Regions from separate parts of the Weizmannia sp. FSL K6-0777 genome, predicted to be linked through region 2. Evidence: riboswitches for the same ligand, from Rfam matches in the RefSeq annotation. Region 2 holds a riboswitch; the other holds the start of a gene.
The links. Region 2 has a riboswitch for cobalamin ahead of NST70_RS15080 (terpene cyclase). Riboswitches for the same ligand answer to the same signal wherever they lie in the genome.
Positions count from the first base shown of each region.

Region 1: linked by a shared signal. The riboswitch ahead of NST70_RS01380 (ribonucleoside-diphosphate reductase subunit alpha) and the one ahead of NST70_RS15080 (terpene cyclase) in region 2 are both predicted to bind cobalamin.

Region 1 covers NZ_CP151971.1:266,663-275,310, forward strand. Annotated here, with positions in the region: gene uvrC (excinuclease ABC subunit UvrC) at 1-327, shown strand, start outside; partial or broken gene NST70_RS01355 (ATP-binding protein) at 341-457, opposite strand; gene NST70_RS01360 (Crp/Fnr family transcriptional regulator) at 572-1,324, shown strand; gene NST70_RS01365 (cation-translocating P-type ATPase) at 1,527-3,470, shown strand; gene NST70_RS01370 (heavy-metal-associated domain-containing protein) at 3,492-3,713, shown strand; cobalamin riboswitch at 4,966-5,162, shown strand; gene NST70_RS01375 (hypothetical protein) at 5,119-5,337, shown strand; gene NST70_RS01380 (ribonucleoside-diphosphate reductase subunit alpha) at 5,288-7,522, shown strand; gene NST70_RS01385 (flavodoxin) at 7,507-7,989, shown strand; gene NST70_RS01390 (ribonucleotide-diphosphate reductase subunit beta) at 7,934-8,648, shown strand, end outside.
Region 2 covers NZ_CP151971.1:3,142,993-3,151,640, forward strand. Annotated here, with positions in the region: gene NST70_RS15065 (ABC transporter substrate-binding protein) at 1-314, opposite strand, end outside; gene NST70_RS15070 (M20 family metallopeptidase) at 431-1,612, opposite strand; gene htpG (molecular chaperone HtpG) at 1,918-3,795, opposite strand; adenosylcobalamin (AdoCbl) riboswitch at 3,961-4,108, shown strand; gene NST70_RS15080 (terpene cyclase) at 4,145-5,545, shown strand; gene NST70_RS15085 (DUF4430 domain-containing protein) at 5,552-6,307, shown strand; gene NST70_RS15090 (ECF transporter S component) at 6,320-6,883, shown strand; gene NST70_RS15095 (bifunctional 2-keto-4-hydroxyglutarate aldolase/2-keto-3-deoxy-6-phosphogluconate aldolase) at 7,124-7,795, opposite strand; gene NST70_RS15100 (PTS sugar transporter subunit IIA) at 7,961-8,404, opposite strand; gene NST70_RS15105 (hypothetical protein) at 8,401-8,648, opposite strand, start outside.

The sequences.
Region 1 (8,648 bases), 710 kb from region 2:
GACGGGTTCATGTGTGTCCACGTTTTTTATATGCGGGACGGCAGGATTATGGAGCGGGAGGTTATTTTCAGGTCAATTGGAAGCAAGGAACCGAAAAGGGCATTTCTTGACTTTTTACAGCATTTTTATGGCAAGAGTGGCAATGCGTTGCCAAAGGAAATGCTCATTCCGGCTGCAGTTGGGAAGGAAGCGGCCAAAATATGCGTTTCCGCCCGTATCGTGCAGCCGAAACGCGGGCAGAAAAAAGAAATGGTGCAGCTGGCAACTAAAAATGCGCGTATTGCGCTGGAAGAAAAGGTTTCGTTAATGGAACTTGAAACGGTGTAGACTGCCGCATATTTCACGGCAATATCGGCAAAAGAATACGTACTGCAGTGCCTTTGCCAGGTTCGCTTTTTACATTGATAGAGCCCCCGTGAAGTTCCACGAGCTGTTTTGTAATCGCCATACCGAGGCCGGGATCACTTGTCTGTAAAGCGTTTTCCGGGTAAAATGGCATGAGAAGCTAAGCCATCATCATATGACAATAAGAGCTTGGGCAAAACTAAATTTTTTTTAGGGGGCTCATCACATGGAGTGCCATCATCATATCCATGGTTCCCATCCCGGGCATGGTTGTAAAAGCCATGCGGGATGCATACGGCTCGTGCCTATTTTCAACCATCTGGAAGAAGAACAGATGGCGAAGATCGGGGCGTCTGTTGAAACGCTGGCATTACAAAAGGGGGAAATACTTTTCCGGGCAGGGGAAAGAGATGATACGCTGTATATTATCCATACCGGAAAAGTAAGGATTTACCGGTTGGCAGATTCGGGAAAGGAGCAGCTTGTCCGCATATTAAATCCGGGTGATTTTACCGGCGAGCTGGCTGTTTTTCAACCGGGGGAAATTCATGAAAATTACGCAGAGGCCCTGCAGGATTCGACCATCTGCAGGATGAAACAGAAGGACCTTCAAGCCTATTTGCTGGCATATCCCCAAATCGCTTTAAAAATCTTAACGGAAATCACAAAGCGTTTGGAAGAATCGGAAAAACAAACGGCCCGGGTAGCGGTCGAAAATGTGGAATCCAGAATCATCTCCTTTTTAGCCAGTTGTGTGGAACAAAGCGGGACGAATGATACAGTGATTGCCTTGCCAATGTCTAAAAAAGATTTGGCTTCTTATCTTGGAACAACCCCCGAAACCATCAGCCGAAAGTTTACAAATCTGGAAAAACAGGGATTAATAGAACAGTTGCCAAATAAGAAAGTCAAAATTCCTGACTTGGACGAGCTGTTATTGTATGCAGATGAGGCAACGTCAGCCGGCGGCCACCACTGAAAAAGTGCTGAAAAAATAAACAAGCGGCGGGAAACCACTAATAATGGTGACCCGCCGCTTTTTGTGTGTCCAAAATTTTGCCTGCGCATTTTTTCAATGGACCCGGCCTGCGGTGTATTTTTAAAAAAATCTTGACAAGGGTCAATGATGAAAGCAAGTGGCTCTTTTAAAATAATCGTATAACAGGTGAGGGGGAGTTCCAATGTTAGAACAAATCCATCAACATAAGCATCATCTGGCATGGATCGCCGGCGTTTTGATCGTTCTTGGTTTATGGATGAACTGGATGGGCTTTTACGCCTGGAGGGACGGTTTTTTGATGGCGGCAACCGTTGCTGCTGTCCTTCCCATCGCCATCAAAGCCTGGCAAGCGGCGAGGATGAAAACGTTCAGTATTGAGTTGCTCGTTACGGTGGCGGTTGCAGGTGCCTTCCTGATCCACGAATATATGGAATCCGCAGCCGTCACTCTTCTGTTTTTGTTCGGCGATTATTTAGAAGCCAGGACATTAAAGAAAACCCGTTCGTCTTTAAAGCAATTGGCAGATATGGCCCCGCAGGAAGCGATCTTGCTTCAAGAAGACGGAACCCGAAAAAAAACGGCCGCAGATCGCGTCCGGGTAGGGAACAAGCTGGTTGTCCTCCCGGGCGGCAAAATTCCGGTTGACGGGACCATTGCAAAGGGCCGGGCATTCGTGAACGAATCAGCGGTTACCGGGGAACCGGCACCCGTCATGAAAAAAGAAAACGATCCTGTTTTTAGCGGCTCGATTTTAGATAACGGCTATATCGAAATGATCGCTGAAAAGGTCGGGAATGACACAACCTTTGCAAAGATGATTGAACTGGTGGAAGAAGCACAGGATGCAAAATCGAAAACCGAACGTTTCCTCGACCGGTTTGCAAACTATTACACACCGGCGATTGTCATCCTTGCACTCGCCGTGTTTGTTTTTACCCGTGATTTTCACAAAGCGATTACCTTCCTGGTCATTGCCTGCCCAGGTGCGCTCGTGATTGGCGCTCCCGTGTCAAACGTAGCGGGAATTGGAAACGGCGCGAAACACGGTGCGCTGATCAAAGGCGGGGATGTGATGGAAAAACTGTCAAAAGTGGATACGCTCGTATTTGATAAAACCGGCACGCTGACAAAAGGGAAGCCGGAAGTCACGGATTTGCACCTGCTTGGCACAAGGCGCGAAGAGGAAGTGCTCGGGCTTGTGGCCAAGGCGGAAACCGTTTCTGAACACCCGCTCGGCCAAACGATTGTGAAAGAAGCAGAAGCAAGGGGCATCCCGTTTAACCGGTATCACTTGCAGGAAGGTGAAGCGATAAAAGGGAAAGGCATGACGGCAACCATTGATGGCATAGCCATTACTGTGGGGAACCGCAAATTGATGGAAGCACAAGGCATCACCATTTCTCCATCAGCGGGCAGTTACGCAACCGATCGTGAAAAAATGGGGAATACTGCTATTTTTATTGCGGTCAATGGAAAGTTGGAAGCCATTCTGTCCATCGCCGACCAAATCCGTGAAGATGCCCGGGCTGCCTTGGAGGACATGCGCGCTGCCGGGATCAAAAGGATCGTCATGTTAACAGGCGATAACCGCCATACCGCCCGAGCCGTCGCCAACCAATTGGGTATTGATGCCTTTCATGCAGAGCTGCTTCCGGATGAAAAAGTGGACTATGTGAAGAAACTGAAAGAGGAAGGAGCTGTTGTGGCGATGGCAGGAGACGGCATGAATGATGCCCCTGCGATTGCAACGGCAGATATCGGGCTTGCCATGGGGAAAGGCGGAACGGATATCTCTATCGAAACGGCTGATATCGTTTTGATGGCAGACAAGCTTTCCCAATATGCCCATGCCTTTGCCCTGTCGAAAAAAACGATGCGGAATATGAAACAGAATATAGCAATTGCACTTTCGGTCGTCGTATTTTTGCTTGTTGGTGTTCTTCGGGGACAAGTAGACCTTGCAGCCGGGATGTTTGTCCATGAAGGAAGCGTTTTAGCTGTTATTCTAAATGCAATGCGGTTGATCGGATTTGCACCAAAGGGCGGACGGCAGAAGTTCAAGATCAGCAAAATCGGCCAACTTGATGGAGATCAATTACGGAAACCAGTGCGGCATGTAAAATAAAAACAAAAGGAGGGAAACGGAATGAAAAAAGCCGTGATGCAATTAGAAACGTTAACCTGTCCGTCTTGTATGAAAAAAATAGAAGGCGCGCTGGACAAAGTGGAAGGTGTGGAAAATGTGAAAGTACTTTTCAACGCCAGCAAAGCAAAAGTGGATTTTGACGAGGCAAAGGTTTCGGCAGATGAATTGAAAGAAATCGTTGAAAAAACAGGCTATCAAGTTCAAGCAGTGAAGACGAATTAAAAAAGGATAAGGTTGAGGCCAGTTGTTGGTCCCAACCTTTTCTTTTTTTGCAACCTGAAAGACGTATACGAATCAGCCCAGAAAGGTCGCGGTTGTTGGATCAACTTTTTCATTTTTGCAACTGCTGCTTGAAAGGGGCGGGAATAACGGGCTAATCGGGATTGCCTCTATAACGTAGACAGGTTCTATGTGAAGGAAGGCCTCCGTTTTTTTCAAGCTTCCTTAACAGGAAGATCTTCGTTATTTCGTGCTTCCTTAACGTAGCTGGGCTCTATGTGAAGGAAGGCCGTCGTTTTTGCATGCTTTCTTAACGTAGCCGGGTTCTATGTGAAGGAAGGCCGTCGTTTTTGCATGCTTTCTTAACGTAGCCGGTTCTACGTGAAGGAAGGCCGTCAATTTTGCAAGCTTCCTTAACATAGCCGGGTTCTATGTGAAGGAAGACCTCCGTTTTTGCATGCTTTCTTAACGTAGGCGGGCTCTATGTGAAGGAAGGCCGTCGTTTTTGCATTCTTCCTTAACGTAGCTGGGCTCTATGTGAAGGAAGGCCGTCAATTTTGCAAGCTTTCTTAACGTAGCCGGGCTCTATGTGAAGGAAGGCCGTCATTTTTTCAAGCTTTCTTAACGTAGCCGCACTCTATGTAAAGGAAGGCCGTCAATTTTCCGTGTTTCCTTAACGTAGCCGCCCTCTATGTAAAGGAAGACCTCCGTTTTTTCAAGCTTCCTTAACATAGCCGCGCCCTATGTGAAGGAAGATCTTCATTTTTCCGTTCTTCCTTAACGTAGATGGGCTCTATGTGAAGAAAGCCCTTCATTTTTCCACGCTTCCTTAACATAGCCGCGCCCTATGTGAAGAAAGGCCTTCGTTTTTCCATGCTCCCTTAACGTAGCCGGGTTCTATGTGAAGGCAGCAGCCCACATTTTCACCAGTGCTTTACGAAGAGCGCCCCTATGAGAAGGAAACGCTTAAAATTTTTGCCATTGTGCTTCTGGTTTTTTGCAATGTCATGTGTGGGGGAGAAATTTAATGGGTAAAGTCAAACCGATGTATTGTACCTGCTCCCTCAATCGTCTAAAATGGATAACGGACTGTGAAAATCCATTCCTTAAGGAAAAAGGCGAAGAAGGCTGCTCCGTATTCGGCATCTTTTTACGGACAAACTTGAAACATATTCAACGTAACTGAGGATTGATATCTTTTGTCGAATATGGTAGGATAACAACATATAGAAATTCTAAAACAAAAAAATACTAAATATAGTATGCGAGTATTGGTGGCTTTGAGATGCCTGAAAAGGGAATCCGGTGGGAAACCGGAGCTGCCCCCGCAACTGTCAGTGTGGACGAAAGAGCAAACCACTGTACCGGCTGCTTTTTTTGGCGGCGGTATGGGAAGGGCTTCATTAGAATGAAACACAAGCCAGGAGACCTGCCAATACTTGAAGTTTCTATTCTTCGGGGTGCGGGAACGGGAAACGGTAAAACAGATGATCACGGATGCTGTTTTTCTGCCGTTTTTGCCGTTCATCCCCCTGAAATGAACGGTTTTTTTGCGTTCAAAAAAGGGAGGAGAAAACGTGATATCTATTCAACTGGAATCAAAAGAAATGATTTTGCAGCTCATTGATCAAATGTCTGCAGGCCTGGAGATTGAAACCGGCGCTTATAAGGAAAAGATTTTAAAGTTATGGGACCAGGATGCCTCTTTGGTGGAAAAAACAGATCTACTTATTAAACATGCCCTTGAAAATATCGATGAAGCAGGTGCGGCCTGGACATTCTTTGCAGCGAGAATTTACTTACATAAGCTTTATGCCGAAGCCGCCAAAAACCGGCATTATGATCCAACCCTCAAGTACGGGTCTTTCTATGATTTGATCAGGCAGCTGGTAGAAAAAGGCATTTATTCTCCAAAACTGCTTGACAAATATACAAAGCAGGAAATAGAAACGCTCGGCCGCCTAATCGACCCGGAGAAGGATTTGCTTTTTACGTATCCCGGCCTCTATACGCTCGTAACCCGTTATCTGGCAAGTGATTTTGAAAAGCATGTCTATGAACTGCCGCAAGAGCGCTGGATGGTGATTGCGATGTACCTGATGCAGGATGAACAGCAGGAAACCCGGATGGAACATGTGAAGGAAGCGTACTGGGCACTCAGCAATCTGTACATGACGGTCGCAACCCCGACGCTCGCGAATGCGGGCAAAACGCATGGCCAGCTCTCGAGTTGTTTCATTGATACAGTGGCGGACAGCCTGCAATCAATCTATGACAGTAACACCGACATCGCCCAGCTTTCGAAAAACGGCGGCGGGATCGGTGTGTATATGGGAAAAATCCGTGGACGGGGAAGCGCGATTAAAGGTTTCCCGGGCATGTCGAGTGGTGTGGTGCCGTGGATCAAACAACTGAACAACACGGCAGTGAGCGTTGACCAGCTCGGGACAAGAAAAGGCGCCATTACCGTCTACCTCGATGTGTGGCACCGCGACATTGAAGATTTTCTCGATTTGAAGTTAAATAACGGCGATGACCGGCTCCGTGCCCGCGATATTTATACAGGCGTGTGCATCCCAGATTATTTTATGGAACAGGTGGAAAAGCGCGGGGACTGGTATGTTTTTGATCCGCATGAAGTAAAAGAAGTCATGGGGTTTGCTCTTGAAGATTTTTACGATGAAGAGAAGGGAAAAGGGAGCTGGCGTGAAAAATATGAGGCGTGCATCCATGCCGATCTCCGTTCGAAAAGGAAAGTTCCGGCGATCGAGATTATGAAGCGCATCATGAGATCGCAACTTGAAACAGGAGCGCCGTTTATGTTTTACCGCGATGAAGTGAACCGGCAAAACCCGAACAGCCACAAAGGGATCATTTACTGCTCCAATTTATGCACGGAAATTGCCCAGAACCAGTCCCCGACTGAGCTGATTGAAGAATGGATCAAAGAAGAAAATGTGATCGTAAAGAAATACCGTTCCGGGGATTATGTCGTCTGTAACTTGAGTTCCATCAATCTTGGGAAAGCTGTCCCGGACGGGGTGCTCGAACGGCTTATCCGCATCCAGGTCCGCATGCTCGATCATGTGATTGATGTCAATACGTTGCCCATTAAACAAGTGCAAATCACGAACAAAAAGTACCGTGCGGTCGGGCTTGGCACGTTTGGCTGGCATCATTTGCTGGCACTTGAGGGAATTGAATGGGAAACGGAAGCAGCCGTCGAATATGCGGATAAACTGTACGAAAACATTGCCTACTATGCGATTAAAAGCAGCATGGAATTAGCCAGGGAAAAAGGCAGCTATCCGGCATTTCCAGGCAGCAAGTGGAGCACCGGCGCTTATTTTACCGGTAAAGGCTACACAAGTGAACGCTGGTTGGCGCTTGCTGAAGAAGTGAAAAAATACGGCTTGCGGAACGGATATTTAATGGCGGTTGCACCGAATGCGACCACTTCGATTATTGCCGGCTCGACAGCAAGCATTGACCCGGTTTTCCAGCCTTATTATATGGAAGAAAAAAAGGATTACAGATTTCCGGTTACAGCGCCTGATTTAGACCACCGGACGTACAACATTTACCGCCGTTCGGCTTATAAACTTGACCAACGATGGTCCGTCCGGCAGAATGCGGCAAGGCAAAAACATATTGACCAGAGCATCTCTTTCAATTTTTATGTGCCGTACAATATCCGCGCGCAAGTGTTGCTTGATCTCCATCTGCAAGCTTGGAAGTCCGGCTTGAAAACGACCTATTATGTGCGCTCGACCTCCAATGAAGTGGAAGAATGCGAGTGGTGCCAAAGTTGAAAGTGCTGATTGCGTACTTATCCTATAGCGGCAATACAAAAGAAACGGCGGAACTGCTGGCATCCTGGTGCAGGGCGCGCGGGATGGCGGTGGACATGCACGAAATCGGCATTTCCCCGCCGTTTTCGCCGCGCGACTATGATTTGATCCTGGTCGGAACTTTCACATGGGAACGGGGCGCCACGCCTGAAGAAGTGAAGGATTTTGTTCTGGAAATTGGCTGGAAACCTCCCAATGTCGCTGTGTTTGGAACGGGGGAAACGCAATTTGGCGGTGATGATTTATTCTGCCTGGCCGCCCGCAAACTTGCAAAATTTTATAATAGCCCATGGGAACCGTTAAAAATTGAACAGTCTCCGAGGGGAAGCCAGGAAAAAGAAGTGGAAAAATGGATAGAAGGAGTGCTGGAAGATGTCAAACGCTTTGCTGGAAAAAGCGAAAACGTTGGATCCGGTTCACCCGAATAAAGCGACTGCCTTATTCGGAGGAAAGTCAAGCGGAATTTTAAACTGGAATGATCTTGCTTATCCGCACTGGTATAAGACGTATAAACGATTGTTGGGGAATTACTGGCAGTCGGATGAAGTGAATATGTCAACAGATGTGAAACAATTCCCGCTGTTATCGGAAAAAGAGCAGGAAACGTTTTTGAAAATCATCAGCCTGCTGGCAACGCTCGATTCTTCACAAACGAGGACGATTTTGCTTGCTTCACTGTATGCGACCGATCCGTCCATCCAATCGATTTTGGCGGTGATTGCCCAGCAGGAAGCTGTCCACAATGAGAGTTATTCTTATATTTTATCGTCCGTCGTGTCCCTTGATAAACAAAATGAAGCGTTTGAAATCGGGCGGAAAGATCCGGTGCTGCTAAAGCGAAACAAAAAACTGATGGAGCAATACAATGCGTTTGCCCAGCAGCCGGATGTGGAAGATATTGTGAAAACGCTCGTGTATTCGACACTGCTGGAAGGGTTGTTCTTTTATTCCGGTTTTGCTTTCTTTTATAATCTGGCGCGGCAGAACAAAATGGTCGGCACATCGACGATGATCAGTTATATTAACCGCGATGAGCTGGAACACGGGCGCTTTATTTCGGAACTGATCCGCGCGGTGCTTTCCGAAC
Region 2 (8,648 bases):
TTCGTTGCGGACATCCCGGAAAAGACCATGTCAACACGGTGCGATTGCAGCGCCCCGATCAATCCGTCAAATTTCATATCTTTAATTTCGAGTTTGTATCCCAGTTCTTTTGCAATATAGTTGGCGAGATCCGCGTCAAATCCAATTACTTTTCCTGCTGTGTCCCTTGTTTCAAACGGGGCAAAGTCGGCTGAAGTGCCCATGACGAGCGTTTTTTCTTTTTTCGCGGTGCTTTTGCTGCTGTTCGTTTGGCCGCAAGCTGCCGCAATCACCATTGAAAATACAATTGCGATGCCTAACACGATCTTTTTCACAATGTTTCCCCCTATGAATATATCATTCTTGGTAAGTATCTTTATTCAACAAAATGTATTTTAACACGATGCGCAATGTTTGAAAAGATCCTTATTTTAAAAAGGATTGCCATTTTTCAGCTGCTTACCGGTATTTTTTTAACGGTTTCTGCAAACTCGCCTTTTACTTTTTCCAAAAGTTCCCCATTTGTGAGAAGGTCAAATCCGGTCATGGCCAAAGCCAGCGCGCCGCTCGATAAGATCTGATGCGCATTGTCCGTAATCGTCATATCGGCAAATGCTTTTGTATGTGCGACAAGCCCCGGGGCATCCAGGCCGATATACGGGTGGATCGCCGGCACGACATGGCTGACATTGCCCATATCAATGGATCCGTATGAGGTTTTTGGCGGATTGACTTTTTTCACTTTTGTTTGTAAAAGGTTTTCCGTGAACATTTTCGACAATGTCTTGTTGGTGATCATATTGTCATAGCTTAGTTCATAATTGGATATTTGCACGGCGGCACCGGTCATCATCGCCGCACCCTGTGCGATTCTTTTCACCTTTTCAACCACTTCGTTTAAAACAGCGCGTGCTTTGGCGCGCACATAAAACTGGGCTACCGCCTTATCAGGGACAATGTTTGCGGCAATGCCGCCTTCTTTGATAATGCCGTGGATACGGACATCGGAAGTGACATGCTGGCGGAGCGCATTTACGCCGTTAAACAACTGGATCGCCGCGTCGAGTGCGTTAATGCCGTCTTCCGGATTGGATGCCGCATGGGCTGATTTCCCGCGGAAGTCAAACTGGATCGCGTCCATCGCAAGCGACTCGCCGCTTTCATACGACTCATCGGCCGGGTGGACAATCATCGCGGCATCGATCCCATTGAAAATGCCCTGTTCCGCCATCGCAACTTTCGCGCCGTTCGTTTCTTCCGCCGGTGTCCCAAGCACCACCACGCGGCCGCCGGTTTCACCAATGATTTTGCTTAAAAGCAAGCCCGCACCTGCGCTCATCGTTCCGATCATGTTGTGGCCGCAGCCGTGGCCGACACCCGGAAGCGCATCATATTCGCATAAAAAGGCAACTGCCGGTCCCGGTTTTCCGCTGTCATAAACTGCTTTAAAAGCAGTCGGCCTGCCGACAATCCCTTTGTCCACCGAAAAGCCGTGTGACGTAAGGAAATCCGTGAGCAATTTCATAGACTGGTATTCCTGGTCGCCAAGTTCGGGATGATGATATAAGTAGTCGCTCATTTCCCAGAGCTTGGACTCGATTTGACTCAAATGGTGTCTAAGCTGTTCCTTCATTGGATGGCCCCCTTGTATTGTTCGTGTGCGCCAAAGTTAATATTTATAAATAATATGTTATAAATATACATCACCTTTCCCATTCGGGCAACCCTTTTTTTATAAAAAATACAAAAAGACCCCATCTTGCTTTCAGATGGAGCCTTCTTCGTCATATAAACTACTGCTATTCATGAAATGTTCCAGCCATACGGTTTGCAAATGTCCCGGTGCTCACCGGCACGGGCACAGCAACCATGCCGGCCGTCGCGGGGGCCGTAGATTTGCTGGATGTCCCGTGGCTTTTTTGCAATATGCGGGCTTCCTTATGCCATCATTTTGCAAATATCATTTGAAAATGCAACCGGGTCTTCAATCTCGAGCCCTTCAATCAGCCGCGCCTGGTTATACAACAGGTTTGTATAAAGCTTGCATTTGTCCTTGTCATGGGCGAACGCCTCTTTTAATGCGTTAAATACATCATGATGGATGTTAATTTCGAGCACTTTATCGGCTTTCACATTTTGCCCGTTCGGCATGGCGCTCAGCACCTTTTCCATTTCAATTGATACTTCGCCGTCCGTGGTGAAGCAGACCGGATGCGATTTTAAGCGGTGCGAGGCGCGGACATCTTTCACTTTTCCGTCCAGTGCCTCTTTCATAAATGCAAAGAGATCTTTGTTTTCTTTTTCCTCGGCATCGGTTTCTTTTGTGTCTTCCGTTTCAAAGCCGAGGTCGCCGCTTGACACGGACCTGAATTCTTTTTCCTTATAATTCATGAGCATCTTAATCGCAAATTCATCAATATCTTCCGTAAAATAAAGGATTTCGTATCCTTTATCAAGCACAAGTTCCGTCTGCGGCAATTTTTCAATCCGGTCGATCGACTCGCCGGTTGCGTAATAAATGTATTTTTGGTCTTCCGGCATGCGACTTACGTATTCATCAAGCGTAACAAGCTTTTTCTCTTTTGAAGAATAAAACATCAGGAGATCCTGCAAATCTTCTTTGTGCGCGCCAAATTCATTGTACACACCGAATTTCAGCTGGCGGCCGAATGATTTGAAAAACGCTTCGTACTGCTCGCGGTTCTCTTTCAAAAGGTTTGCCAGTTCGCGTTTGATTTTGCTTTTGATATTTTTCGCAATCAGCTTCAGCTGACGGTCGTGCTGGAGCATTTCCCGCGAAATGTTCAGAGACAAATCTTCGGAATCGACCATCCCTTTGACAAAGCTGAAGTAATCCGGTAAAAGATCCGGGCATTTTTCCATAATCAGGACGCCATTCGCATACAGTTCCAACCCTTTTTCATATTCCGGCGTATAATAATCGAACGGAATTTTTTCCGGAATGTAAAGAATCGCATTGTAACGCACAGTGCCGTCGACTTTGATGTGGATATGCTTAACCGGTTTGTCAAAGCCGTAATGCTTTTCCATATAAAATTGCTCATAATCTTCGTCTGTCAGTTCGTTTTTGTTTTTGCGCCAGATCGGGACCATGCTGTTGAGCGTTTGTTCTTCTTTGACCTCTTCGTACTCATCTTCGCTGCCTTCTTTCAGGCGCCTTTCCGTTACTTCCATTTTAATCGGGTAGCGGATAAAATCAGAATATTTTTTCACGATGGCCCGCAGCCGGTACTCTTCCAGGTACTGATCGTAGTCTTCATCCTCTGTGTTTTCTTTCAGCTTCAATATAATTTCCGTGCCGTTGCCGTCTTTTTCGCACGGTTCAATTGAATAGCCTTCCGCGCCTTTCGACTGCCATTTATAAGCCTGATCGCTCCCTGCAGCCTTGGAAATGACGGTAATTTCATCTGCCACCATGAATGCCGAGTAGAAACCGACGCCGAACTGGCCGATGAGGTCATATCCGTCTTTCATTTCATTGTCATTTTTAAACGCAAGTGAACCGCTTTGTGCAATGGTGCCGAGGTTTTCTTCCAGTTCCGTCTCCGTCATGCCGATCCCGGTATCGGAAACCGTCAGTGTCCTGTTTTCTTTGTCCGGGGTAATTTGAATGTAGTAGCTGTCTTTATCAAATGTTAAATTTTCATCTGTCAAAGCTTTGTAATAAATTTTATCGATCGCGTCGCTGGCGTTGGATATCAGCTCGCGCAAGAAAATTTCTTTTTGCGTGTAAATCGAGTGGATCATCATGTCGAGAAGCCGTTTGGATTCTGCTTTAAATTCCTTTACCGCCACTTCGATCTCTCCTTTATATGTATAAATGATGGCAATGCCCCTTTAGCACTCCGAACGCAAGAGTGCTAACATCTTATTTTTTAGCACAGCACCGCTTGTTTGTCAATGAAACAGTGGCAGAAATTGTCCTTTCCAACAGGCAGGGGTTGTTCTATAATTAGTAACTGACATCTAAATACGGGCCTGGGCGATGGAAACAGGTGAAATTCCTGTACGGTCCCGCCACTGTGATGGAAAAAATTTTCCTAAGTCAGATCTTTCTCCCAAGCTGCCGGTTTATTTGAAGCCTACGAGGTATAGGCGAAAAATTTTTGCCCTTGTATACCTCTTTTTGTACAGGGGTTTTTTTATGGAAAGGAGAGCGGTAATGGTGGGGAAAAAATGGTTCGGGATTCTCTGGGGAATTGTTCTTATTTTTGTGTTATCTTTCCCGTCCGAAAGCTTTGCAGCAGTATCTGTCAGCAAAGACATAAAGAATACGGCATCATATTTTAAATCTTCCGCTTTAAACTCTGATTTTGCAGTAGCCGCACTGGCAAAGGAGAATTTGCTAACAGCCAATGAGATAAAGCAGTACCGGGGAGTTTTAACAGACCGGGTGAATGCCAAAAAGGTAACCGGTACGGAACTCGTTAAGACCATCATCGCTCTAAAAGCGATTGGAGAGGATCCGGAAAACTTTCAAAAGCAGAATTTGATCAAACGCGTATACGATACGGCGGCAGAAAGCTCGGTAACCGGATATGCCTATGATTTAATCGCTTTGAATACGGATGACTATGAGATTCCGAGTGATGCACCGAATACTCCTGCTAAAATTGCAGCAAAACTGGTTGATGCGGAACTTCCGGACGGCGGTTGGAGCTGGAGTTCTTCCGCCAAAAATTCGGATGTTGACTCAACCGGCATGGTACTGACCGCACTTGGCACTTATCAGGATAAACATGATAAAGATGTGAACACGGCAATCCGTGACGGCATTAAATACTTGAAGGCAGCAGAAAAAGAAAACGCCAGCTTTGACAACTACGGCATTAATTCGTGCACAACCGCCCAGGCCATCATCGGTCTTGTCTCTGTCGGCGTTGACCCGACAACCGGTGATTTTGTTAAAAAAGGCACGAATCCTATTTCTGCACTCAGCACATATAAAGATTCCAAAAACGGCGGGTACAAATGGCAAACGACAAGCGAATCTTCAGACAGCTTTTCAACAGAACAGGTTTTCCAAGCCCTTGTCGCCTATGACCTTTTTCTAAAAGGAGATACCCTGTATAACTTCAGGAATATTAGCAGATCCGATGCCGGCAGTACGGGCGCAACTGATTCGGATGCTGAAGACAAAGATCCAGGCAAAAGTCCCGGTCACAGCCCGGCTGCAGCTCCTCCGAGAGTGGTTGAAAAGCATACGAAAGAAGTCGTAACCAAAACGAACACCATTACGAATACGAAAGACCATACGATTACGCATAACAACACCACTACAAAAACCAATACGGTGGAAAAACCGGCTGCAGCCAAAAAACAAACGCCGGCAAAAACAAAAACAGCTTCAAATGCAAAAAAAGAGGACAAGCCTGCAACTGCAGCTGCCCAGGCACCCCCTGCAGAAGATGTGCAGCAAGAGCCGAAAAAAGTCGTCATTACCAAAACAACGGGTGTTTCTCCTGTGCACGGCTGGGTCGGTTCCCTTTCTGCGGGTGCAGGCGTCATCCTGCTAATCATCCGTAAAAAATTTCTGGGGGTATGAGCAGGAATGAAATATAAAAGTATCATTATTGATAGTATTGCCGTTTTATTGATTGCATTCGGCGCCTGGTTTTTTATCGATGGTTTCCATTTTGAATCGAAAACCGTTAAAACTTATTCAGAAACAACACAACTTGCAAACACTTCAGCGAAGGAAAAGGATGCGGCAGCAAAAGACAGTACATCCGGAAAGAAAACGGACGCCGCCGGCAGCAACAAAACGGATGAAAAAAGCAATACGGGCGGATCCGAAAGCAATGCGGCGGATTCAGCTGCCCACTCCAAAAATGCTGAAGAAAAGGCTTCTGCAGACAGCAAGACGGATAAAGCACCTGCCACAAATACCAAAACGGCGGTCACATCCAGCACATCAACGAAAACGACAACCGGGGCTTCTTCGTCCGGGTCCGGCAGCAGCCACGCTTCCGGCAACACCGCAGCGCCATCTAAAGCAAAAGCTGAAACGGTTTCTTTAACCGTAAAGGGCTACAAAGGGCCGGTTTTCAGCGGCAAATACAGTTATAAAAGCGGAGACACTGCATTTTCCGCTTTAAAAAAAGCCGCCGCTTCTGAAGGCGTAAGCCTCGATTATTCCGGGTCCGGTGCAACCGTCTATGTAAAGGGCATTAATGGCCAGTATGAAGGGGATCAAGGCGGCATGAGCGGCTGGAAATATAAAGTAAACGGAAAAGAGCCAAACGTTTCCGCAGGGTCGTATAAACTAAAAACCGGCGATCAGGTTGTCTGGTTCTATTCTAAATAGGAGATGCATAAAATGGGGAATCAGCCGCTTGAAAAAAGGAAGTCAGCGAAAACCGCTTCACGGCTGACAAGGAGAATGGCGCTTCTTGCCATGCTGGCGGCCCTGAGCGTCGCCGGGCGGATTTTGATGGCATCGGTCCCGAATGTCCAGCCGTGCACCGTGATCATCATTTGCAGTTCTTTTGTTTTCGGCATCCGCTTCGGTTTGGCGCTTGCCTTTTTGACGGTCTTCGGTTCCGACATGTTTCTCGGCATGGGGCTGTTTGCGATCATGCAATTTCTTGCGTGGGGTACTATCGCGGTGCTTTCCGGCCTGCTCGGCAAGAAAGAGTTATACAAAAAAGTCCCGCATCTCGTGTTATGTCTGTATGCAGCTTTTACCGGCTTCCTGTTCGGCTTTATGGTTTCATTAAATTATTTATTTATCGGCGGGCCGTTTGCGTTTTGGACATACTACCTCGGCGGGCTGTTGTTTGACAGCTACCATGCCGCGGGAAACTTCTTCTTTTATTTAATTTTAGGGCCGGTTTTAATCAAACTGATTGCAAAAGAAAAAACGCGAATCGAACGCATTTAGCCTAAGGCTGCCTGTTTCACGCAGGCAGCCTTGTTTGGCTGTTGTCTGATATGGAGCACAACAAAAGATGTTGGGTTAACTTAATGGAGAGAATTTAAGTGAACTATTTGAGGTTGGTAATACTTTCGAGTTTATATAATGTTTTAACTGCTATGAGTCTTTCAAGATTCCATTGAATAGCACAATAAACAACAGCACCTCCTTCGTATCCATCAAAGGAAGTGCTGTCCTGTATACTTATCAAAATGATACGTACTGATTACTCATTTCTTCAGTCTGTAATTGATATTCCCGTACAAAAGCCCTGGCCATCTTGGCAACTCCCGCAAAATCATTGTTTTCCGCAGGCTTCAACAAGCTTCCGCCAACGCCAATTATTCTGCAGCCTGCCTTTATCCAATCCCCCATATTATCCAGATTTATGCCGCCTGAAGGCATAATTTCCAGTTGAGGCAAAGGGGCTTTAACATTTTTTACAAAAGCCGGGCCGACAATGTTACTTGGAAACAATTTTATTATTTCCGCACCTGCCTGCATCGCTTCTTTCATTTCATTAACAGTCATACACCCCGGGATATAAGGAATTTGATAAAGATTACATAGCAGGGCAGTTCCCTTATCGAAAGTTGGTGAAACGATAAATTTCGCTCCGGAAAGATGTGCGATTTGAGCAGTCGCGGAATCAAGAACAGTGCCAGCCCCTATCAATATGCCCCGCCGATCTTTATATTTCTCTGTAATTTTTCTTATTGCGATATCCGCGTTAGGGACCGTAAATGTTAATTCAATATTTTTGATACCGCCTTCAATTAAAGCATCTGTAATTGTAATCGCTCGTTCAACGGTATTAGTCCGTAAAACAGCAATAAGCCCATTTTTTTCTAAAGCGCTTAATATATTACCTTTTTTCAAAATGCTCACACCCTTTATCTCTATTAAGAGAACCCAGAATTGCCCTTAATGATTCTTTTACAGTACCGACTTATTTCCAGCTTCTCCCCACTGGTACTGCCTTAAAGGAGAGAATATCCATTCCCAGAGAAAGTTAAGCAGCCTGATCAACTATATTACATTGCCTTAAAAGTCTTCATTCTCTTCATCAGAAGGATCTTTTTCTGACGGCCATACCACCATACTCTGCTGGCCTTCATTTAAAATAGCATTCACTGCCTCATGAATAGGAGTGCCCATCATTCTCTGATTGATCGCTTCAATTAACACTGGCAAGTTAACACCGGTAATAACAAATATTTTTTCCTGCTGTTCAACAGGGAGTGAATGAACGGCTAAGGTAGCCTGATTGTAGGGGCTTGCACCAAAAAGGTCTGTGAAAATCATAACGCCATTATCTTGATCAACTTTATTAATTGCTTCAAGTACTTGTTTATTTAAATCCTGAACATTGTCTCCTTGAAACAAATTCAAGGTTACAATATTGTCTGTCCCGCCTATAATAAGTTCGGCAGCGTCCACTAAACCATCACTCAATTTCCCATGGGTAGCGACAATGATCCCGATCATTTGGATTTCCTCCTTGCGACTTGCTCTAAAAACGCAAACGCATTCTTCATATTACTTTCATTCATCTTCTTTTTCTTCAAATCATTCCGTGATAATACAAATTGGTTATCCTTTTTATCTCCGCTAATGATATAAACCAGACGTTCATTCTTTAAAGCTAGTGAATCCTCTTGGCCCCCCTGTTTTATGGCGCTGTATTGCCCGGATTTTGGATTTACCAGATAGAGTGGTTTTTCAGCACCAA